2 regions of the Rossellomorea marisflavi genome follow, and region 2 is predicted to be linked to the other one. Evidence: riboswitches for the same ligand, from Rfam matches in the RefSeq annotation. Region 2 holds a riboswitch; the other holds the start of a gene.

Region 1 (4,243 bases), 500 kb from region 2:
GATGGGCTTTAAATGCCTTCGGGTGTCTGTATCATGGGCAAGGATCTTCCCGAACGGGAACGACGCTGAGCCGAATGAAGAAGGATTGACGTTCTATGAAAACCTCTTCGCAGAGCTCAAATCGAACGGAATCGAACCCGTTGTAACCATCGCCCATTTCGATGTGCCCGTCCATCTGATTGAAACGTTCGGAAGCTGGAAAGGCCGTGAGCTCGTCGGATTCTACGAAACGTATGCCCGTACTCTTTTCAATCGTTTTAAAGGGACCGTGAAATATTGGATGACGTTCAATGAAATCAATATGCTTTTCCATCTGCCTTTCCTTGGGGCAGGAATTGTGTTCAAAGAAGGTGAAAATCGGGATCAGGTCCTCTATCAGGCTGCTCATCATCAGCTTGTCGCCAGTGCCCTTGCCGTGAAGGCACTTCATGAGATCGATCCGGAGGCACAGATCGGGTGCATGCTGGCCGCAGGTGTCACGTATCCGTACTCCTGTAATCCGGAAGATATCTGGGCGGGAATCGAACGGGACCGCGAATCCTACTTCTTCATCGACGTTCAGTCCCGTGGAGCGTATCCGGGCTATGCGAAGCGCTTCTTCCGGGAGCAGGAGTGGGATCTCCAGATGGAAGAAGGCGATGAAGACATTCTTAAGGCTTATACGGTGGATTACATCGGATTCAGCTATTACTCCAGCCGCACGATCAGCCGTGATCCCGAAATCCTCGGGAAGATGACGGCAGGAAATGTGTTCCCTTCGGTCAAAAATCCTCATTTGAAAACATCGGAATGGGGATGGACCATCGATCCAAAAGGGATCCGAATTACGGCCAATCAATTGTATGATCGCTATCAAAAACCATTATTCGTCGTGGAAAACGGCCTCGGGGCCATCGACGAGCCCGGCGCAGATGGGGAAATCAACGATGCCTATCGAATCGATTATCTCTCAGCACATCTCCGCGAACTGAATGAGGCGATCAAGGACGGAGTCCAACTGCTGGGCTACACATGCTGGGGACCGATTGATATCGTCAGCGCGTCAAGCGGCGAAATGAAAAAGCGATATGGCTATATCCATGTAGAAAAAGACAACGAAGGCAATGGCACCCTCAACCGATCCAAGAAGGCCAGCTTCGACTGGTACAAACAGGTGATTGAGACGAATGGAGCGGCATTGGAGAACGAAACCGTCAAAAGTTGAGCGGTTAATTTCCCTCATCCCATTGACAACAGGAGTTGAATCCTGAATAATTATTATATTGAGAAAATTAAATAGCGATATTCCTTATTAAGAGTGGTGGAGGGACTGGCCCTGTGAAACCCGGCAACCGCTGTTCAAACTTGAACAGAATGGTGCTAAATCCTTGAACGAGATTCGTTCGGAGATGAGGAAGAGACGAGAATCATAAGGCTCTTCCTTTTACCGGGAAGGGCCTTTTTATATGAAGAAAGGGAGAGGATTCAGATGACACACGTACAAACAAAAGGAAAGAAAGCAATAAAGGCCCCGTTCCGGGCAGATCAAGTGGGGAGCCTGCTGAGGTCGGAAAGGATCAAGGAAGCACGCGAACGGAGAGGGAATGGAGAGCTATCCGCAGCTGAACTCCGACGAATCGAGGATGAAGAAATCATCCGCATCGTCGACAAGCAAAAGGAAATCGGCCTCCAAGTCGTGACCGATGGTGAATTCAGGAGGGCGTGGTGGCACTTCGACTTCCTTGAAGGTCTGGATGGCGTCGAAGGATATGAATCGGACCAGGGCATCAAGTTCCATAACACGACGACCAAGGCACGTGGCATCAAAGTGACGGGGAAAGTGGACTTCACGGATCATCCGATGCTGAAAGACTACGAATTCCTTCATGGAATTGCAGGCGATCACACAGCCAAGATGACGATTCCGAGTCCGAATATGCTTTTCTTCAGAGGCAAGATTGAAACAGACGTATACGGTGATCATCTGGATGCTTTCCACCACGATGTAGCCGAAGCCTACAAAAAGGCAATCCGTGCTTTCTACGATGCAGGCTGCCGCTATCTGCAGCTCGACGATACGGCATGGTCGGTATTCTTCTCCGAACAGGGACATGAGCAGATCAAGGCATTTGGCCGCGAACCCGACGAACTCAGGGAATCCTTCGCCCGCACCATCAATGAGGCTGTGAAGGATCGTCCAGAGGACCTTGTCGTGACCATGCATATTTGTAGAGGGAATTTCAAATCGACATGGGTGGCGGAAGGCGGATATGAAGCGGCTGCCGAAACCATCTTCGGCGGGCTCGACCTCGACGGGCTATTCCTGGAGTTCGATGATGATCGTTCCGGAGGCTTCGAACCGCTGCGCTATGTGAAGAATCCGAATCTCCAGATCGTCCTCGGTCTTGTGACGTCGAAACATGGAGAGCTCGAGGCGACGGAAGACGTCGAGGCACGGATACAGGAAGCTGCGCGCTATGTGGACATCAACCAGCTCTGTCTCAGTCCCCAATGTGGATTCGCCTCAACAGAAGAAGGAAATCTGTTGACGGAAGCAGAACAATGGAAGAAACTGCAACACGTGCTCGCCATTGCCGATCGGGTGTGGGAATGAGGTTCCCATTCAGCCAGTAATCGATTAGGAGGGGGTTGGATTGCGGATACAGTATGCTCTCTTTATCCTCATGGCCGCCATGCTGTGGGGAACAACGGGGACGATACAGGCACTGGCACCGGAAGGCGTCCATCCGATTGCCATCGGAGCGGTGCGTCTGGCCATAGGAGGCTTATTTCTCCTTCTATTATCCTTGGGAAAAATACATTGGAAAGGGTGGCCTTTGAAAGGAACCGTGGCGGCCGCTCTTTGCATGGCACTTTACCAGCCTTTCTTTTTCTCGGCAGTCAGTATAACAGGGATTGCAATCGGGACCGTCATTGCCATCGGAAGCGCCCCGGTCATAGCAGGACTCCTTGAATGGGGGATAAAAAGGAAGGTCCCCCAAGCATCCTGGTGGGTCTCCACCGCCATGGCCATCGCAGGCTGCATCCTTCTGTTCACGAATAGAGGGTCGGTCGTTGCCGACCCGCGCGGTATCCTCCTCGCACTGGGGGCGGGGGCTTCATTTGCCGGGTACACCATGATCAGCGGAACCCTTGTCAATAGAAGGGAAACACTTCCCGTGGTCGCTGTCGTGTTCATGCTGGGTGCATTCTTCCTCACGCCCTTCCTCTTCCTCTATGATCTATCGTGGCTTATGGAGGTAAGGGGAGCCGGGGTCGCCCTGCACCTTGGGGTCGTGGCAACAGGACTTGCCTATCTTCTCTTTGCACGTGGACTGGTGAAGGTGCCTGCCTCAACCGCCGTGACGCTCTCCCTCGCCGAACCCCTCACCGCCACCATGCTCGGGGTCTTCCTGATTGGTGAATCCCTTGACGCCCTATCGTGGTTGGGCGTCGGGCTCCTCTTTCTAGGAATCATATTATTAGTGGGGAAAAAGGGAGTGGATTCGAATAAAGATAAAGGACAAATGAGATCAGCTTAGGCTGGTCTTTTTTTGAGGAGAAATGTGTATTGTAAGTAAGGTAATGCAAATTTCGGAGCGACTCTAAGTCAGTGAATAAAAAATATACATTAATGTTTATAATTGGAATTATTGTGGAATGTATGTAATGAAAAAGGTACTAGTTTTTAGTGAATTCTAACTTTTAGCTTGAGGCTCCTGCTACAATGCTTATAAAGAGTGCATACATAAAAGGAGTGGAGATATGAGAAAAAAACTATTATTTATTGGCTTTACAGTTCTAATTATTATTGTGTTAGGGGGGTGGTTGCTTATGAAAATGTCTGAACGTCCTGCTGCTTTAAAAGATTCGCTCACAGCAAGTCATTTAGATAAGGAATCTAGAACGAGTGACGGTTTTTTTAGATATACATCGAAGAAAAATGAGTATTCTATGTTTTTTCCTGAAAAATATGTAATCGATAGGGAAACGTTTCAAGAAAGAAAAGAATTTGAATCTTGGAGAATGTTATCTAAAGAAAATGATGAAAAAGCCCTGATACGCTCAATAAAAATTTTATACAACAATAACGATAGCATCCCTGATGCATTTTTTGAACGTTATAGTTTTGAAGGGAAGTTTGAAAAGGTAACCTTAACTGACTCAAATGGGAATGAAATATATATCGGTTATGTAAATAACTATTTTGACGAGAATGCAAAATTAATTAAGCGTGATCCTGCGAAGTATGGACCAACTTTAG
Region 2 (4,243 bases):
AAGACACGTCCACATTCTCCTTCTTGAAGCGTGCCGTTCCCGCATCGATCTTTGAGAGTTTCAATAGGGAGGAGACGAGCCATTCGATCCGTTCAAGCTGGACCTGGATACGGCGTGTGAATTCCCGGCGTTTTCCTTCATCCAAGCCCGGATCCCTCAACAGGTCGGACATGACCATCATGGAGGTGAGGGGTGTTTTAAGCTGATGGGAAATATCCGAGATGGCATCGGTCAGTTTGAGCTTGTCTTCCTGGAGCCGTGAGCTGTTTTCCGATAGTCGGAGTGTCACCTTGTACATATCGGACTTCAGGATGCTGAGCTCTCCCTCATGGTTGTCCCGAACGTCGAGGGAGTAGTCTCCATTTGATATCTTTCGAAGGTAGTCGGAAAGCTTCCCGATTTCCCTGTAGCGCCAGGCTGTGTAAAGCATGAAGCTTGTGATGAGTAGGAGGGAGGTGACGGCTGTGACCACAGACGCTTGCAGACTTATGTAAGATGCGCAAATTGTTCCGATGACGGCGATGATCACGATCGTTACAAGGAACACCCGTATTTCTTTATTCCTCAGCATCAGCGGTCTCCTGCCTTATAGCCCATTCCACGGATCGTCTTGATGATGCCGGGGTTCTGCGGGTCGTCTTCCAGTTTTTCACGCAACCGTTTGATGTAGACGGTGAGGGTGTTATCGTTGACGAAATCACCAGCCACATCCCAGATCTTCTCAAGGAGCTGTGTACGCGTGAGCACCTGATCCTTGTGCTGGGCAAAAATCAGAAGGAGCCGGTACTCGAGGGCCGTCAGCTGGATTTCTTCGCCGCCCTTATATACTTTGCCTTCAGCCGGAAGGATCTTGATGTCGCCGAGTGTGAAATGGGCAGGCGTCTGCTTATCGTAGCGGCGTAGGACCGACTTGATCCGTGACATGAGTTCCCTGACACGGAATGGCTTTGTGATGTAATCATCTGCTCCCATATCAAGACCCATGACCACATTGACTTCTTCGTCCATTGCCGTCAGGAAGATCACCGGTTTATCGGTCTTTTTCTTTACGAGGGAGCACAGGTCATAGCCGCTCCCGTCGGGTAGGGACAAATCAAAGAGGAACAGATCAATCTCTGTCCAGCGGGTGTTGATCATGTCCTCAGCGGCAGCCACATTATGGCAAACAAATGTGCCGAATTGCTCGTTCTGCAGGGAGTATTCGAGTCCTGCTGCAATCGTCTTATCGTCTTCAACTAATAGGATGTTCATAGTGACCTCCGGATCAATGATGATGTAAGCCTATCATATGGAAAATGGCAGGCTTCGTCAAAGTGTTGGCAGCATGAAGAGGGACCAATCATTGGCGAAAATGAGCAAACATTTCGAAAGGACCAAAAATAATTCAAGCCTAATCTTAAAGTAAAGGTAACGCTTACATGGTTTCTATAGGTATGAATGGTAGTTGACACCCAACCAAATACCCATTATTATCTCATATAGATGAAATCTTCTAAAATTATATAGTATTCAAATTATCAAGAGCGACCGAGGGATCAGGCCCTATGACGTCCGGCAACCTCCATATGGAACGGTGCTAATTCCTGCAGGATGGTTTTCATTCTGAGAGATAAGTCGATGATCGATATGCGATGCTTCTTTCAGCTGAAAGAGGCATTTTTTATTGGAAAAAAGAGGTGAAGCGCAATGATCGAGATCAACCATCTTGTGAAAGAGTATAAAACGAAAAAGCAAACTGTGATCGGCGTCAATGACGTTTCCGTCAAGATTGAAAAGGGAGAAATCTTTGGAATCGTCGGGTATAGCGGAGCTGGGAAAAGCTCCCTCATCCGCTGCTTGAATCTGTTGGAGAGACCTACTTCAGGTGAGGTCATCATCGACGGATTGGACTTTACGAAGCTGTCTCCGCGCGAGCTCAGATCGGCAAGGCAGAAGACGAGCATGATCTTCCAGCATTTCCACCTGATCAAGGCAAAGACGGTCTACGGCAATCTGGCATTTGCCCTGAAAGCGGCCAAGGTGCCAAAGGCTGAGATCCGGCCGCGTGTGGAAGAGCTTCTCGCCATGGTCGGTCTATCGGATAAGGCAGATGCCTATCCCGCTCAGCTGAGCGGAGGTCAAAAGCAGCGCGTCGGGATTGCCCGGGCCCTTGCGAACAATCCATCTGTCCTCCTGTGCGACGAAGCAACGTCCGCCCTCGACCCGAATACCACAAGGTCGATCTTGAAATTATTGAAGAAGCTGAACGAAGAGCTCGGACTGACCATCGTCCTCATCACCCATGAGATGGAAGTCGTCAAGGAGATTTGCGACCGGATGGCCGTGATGCAGGATGGCCGGATCATTGAAGAAGGTCCCGTATATGACCTCTTCTCGAATCCGAAGGAGCCACTGACCAGGCAGTTCATCGAGACGATCCTTCAGTTCGACCTGCCAGATCACTTGGCGAAAGCAAGGAAAGGGACCTTGATCAAGATCCAATTCAAAGGCTCCATTGCAGAAGAAAGCGTCGTATCCGATGTCTTCCAGCGGTACCACGTGAAAGGGAACATCCTTCACGGGAAGATCGAATACATCCAGGAAGTGCCACTCGGGATCTTCATCATGGAATTGATCGGAGAACGCGCCGAAATCGATGCCGCCATCGAATTCATTACCCAGCGTACGCAAAGTCTGGAGGTGCTTGAAGATGCTGCCTGAAGCCATCATTGACATCTTGCCGGATCTGAATCAGGCATTTTTAGAAACATTGTATATGGTGGGGATATCCCTGTTGATTGCCGTTATCATCGGACTTCCCCTCGGAGTGCTTCTTTTCACAACGGATAAGGGGCTGTTCCTCGAAAACCGCTTCGTGAAATCCATCGTTGGATTCATTGTGAATATGGTCCGGTCGGTCCCGTTCATCATCCTTCTGGTGGCGCTCCTTCCTCTGACGAAGATCCTCACAGGGGATGTGATCGGACCGACGGCTGCTTCAGTCTCCCTATCCGTCGCTGGAATTCCGTTCTTCGCCAGGATCGTCGAAACCGCACTGAAGGAAATCGACAAGGGCGTCATTGAAGCATCTGTATCCGTCGGGGCGAGCCCGTGGATGATCATCAAGGATGTGCTTCTTCCGGAAGCCAAACCAGCTGTCATCCAGGGCGTCACCATCACGGCGATTTCCCTTATCGCATACTCCGCCATGGCGGGTACAATCGGCGGGGGAGGGGTCGGTGACCTTGCCATCCGGTTCGGATATTACCGATATGACAACACGGTCATGTTCACGACGGTGGTCGTCTTGATCTGTCTTGTACAAGTCATCCAATATGCCGGCGACATTTTCGCCAAAGCAGTAGACAAACGATAGATAATGGAGGAAACACAATGAAAAAATGGACATTACTACTCGGCCTTGCCATCGCAGTCAGCCTCATGGCGGCGTGCGGCAACAGCAGCGACAAAAAAGATGAAAAAGACATCACTATCGGAGCCACAACCGGACCTTACAGCGATATGGTGACAAAAGCCATCAAGCCGGGTCTTGAAGAAAAAGGCTATAAAGTGACGGTCAAGGAATTCAATGATTACATCCAGCCGAATAATGCATTGGCACAGGGTGATCTTGATGCCAACCTGTTCCAGCATAAGATCTACATGGAAAACTTTGCGAAAGAAAACAAGATCGAGCTTTCCGAGCTGATTTCCGTTCCTACGGCTCCGATGGGCATTTATTCTGATAAGTTTGATTCCATCGACAGCATCAAGGAAGGAAGCCAAATCACAATTCCGAACGATCCTACGAATGCGGCACGTGCGTTCCAGATCCTTGCCGATGCGAAGCTGATCACGTTGAAGTCGGACAGCAATCCGCTGACGGTTTCGGAGAAGGATATCGAGACGAATGCGAAGAATTTGAAGTTCAAGGCGATTGAAGCTGCTCAGCTTCCACGTACGGTGGATAGTGTCGATTTGGCGGCTGTGCCTGGGAACTTTGCTCTTGCGGCGGATATGGATCTGCTTGATGCGCTTCAGCTTGAGAATATGCCGGATGAGTACCGCAACCGGGTGGTTGTGAATACGGATGATAAGGATACACAGGTGTCTAAGGATATCAAGGCGGTTGTGGAGTCGGATGAGTTTGAGAAAGTGATTGATGATGAGTTTAAAGGGTTCGGGAAACCGGATTGGATGGAATGAGTTTTGGGAGTGTGGCCTTTTAGGTCATGCTCTTTTTTTGTTTTTGGATGGAACCCTA

The links. A riboswitch is a leader RNA that binds a small molecule or an ion and turns the genes downstream of it on or off. The one in region 2 is predicted to bind S-adenosylmethionine.
Region 1: it holds a riboswitch for S-adenosylmethionine, as region 2 does, so the genes downstream of both, K6T23_RS21295 (5-methyltetrahydropteroyltriglutamate--homocysteine S-methyltransferase) here and K6T23_RS18960 (methionine ABC transporter ATP-binding protein) in region 2, are expected to answer to the same signal.

The regions. Positions count from the first base shown of each region.
Region 1 is NZ_CP081870.1:4,131,942-4,136,184, reverse strand. It holds gene K6T23_RS21300 (6-phospho-beta-glucosidase) at 1-1,204, shown strand, start outside; SAM riboswitch class I at 1,286-1,395, shown strand; gene K6T23_RS21295 (5-methyltetrahydropteroyltriglutamate--homocysteine S-methyltransferase) at 1,469-2,593, shown strand; gene K6T23_RS21290 (EamA family transporter) at 2,634-3,521, shown strand; gene K6T23_RS21285 (hypothetical protein) at 3,745-4,243, shown strand, end outside.
Region 2 is NZ_CP081870.1:3,634,167-3,638,409, reverse strand. It holds gene K6T23_RS18970 (sensor histidine kinase) at 1-571, opposite strand, end outside; gene K6T23_RS18965 (response regulator transcription factor) at 571-1,251, opposite strand; SAM riboswitch class I at 1,512-1,616, shown strand; gene K6T23_RS18960 (methionine ABC transporter ATP-binding protein) at 1,687-2,700, shown strand; gene K6T23_RS18955 (methionine ABC transporter permease) at 2,690-3,355, shown strand; gene K6T23_RS18950 (MetQ/NlpA family ABC transporter substrate-binding protein) at 3,373-4,185, shown strand.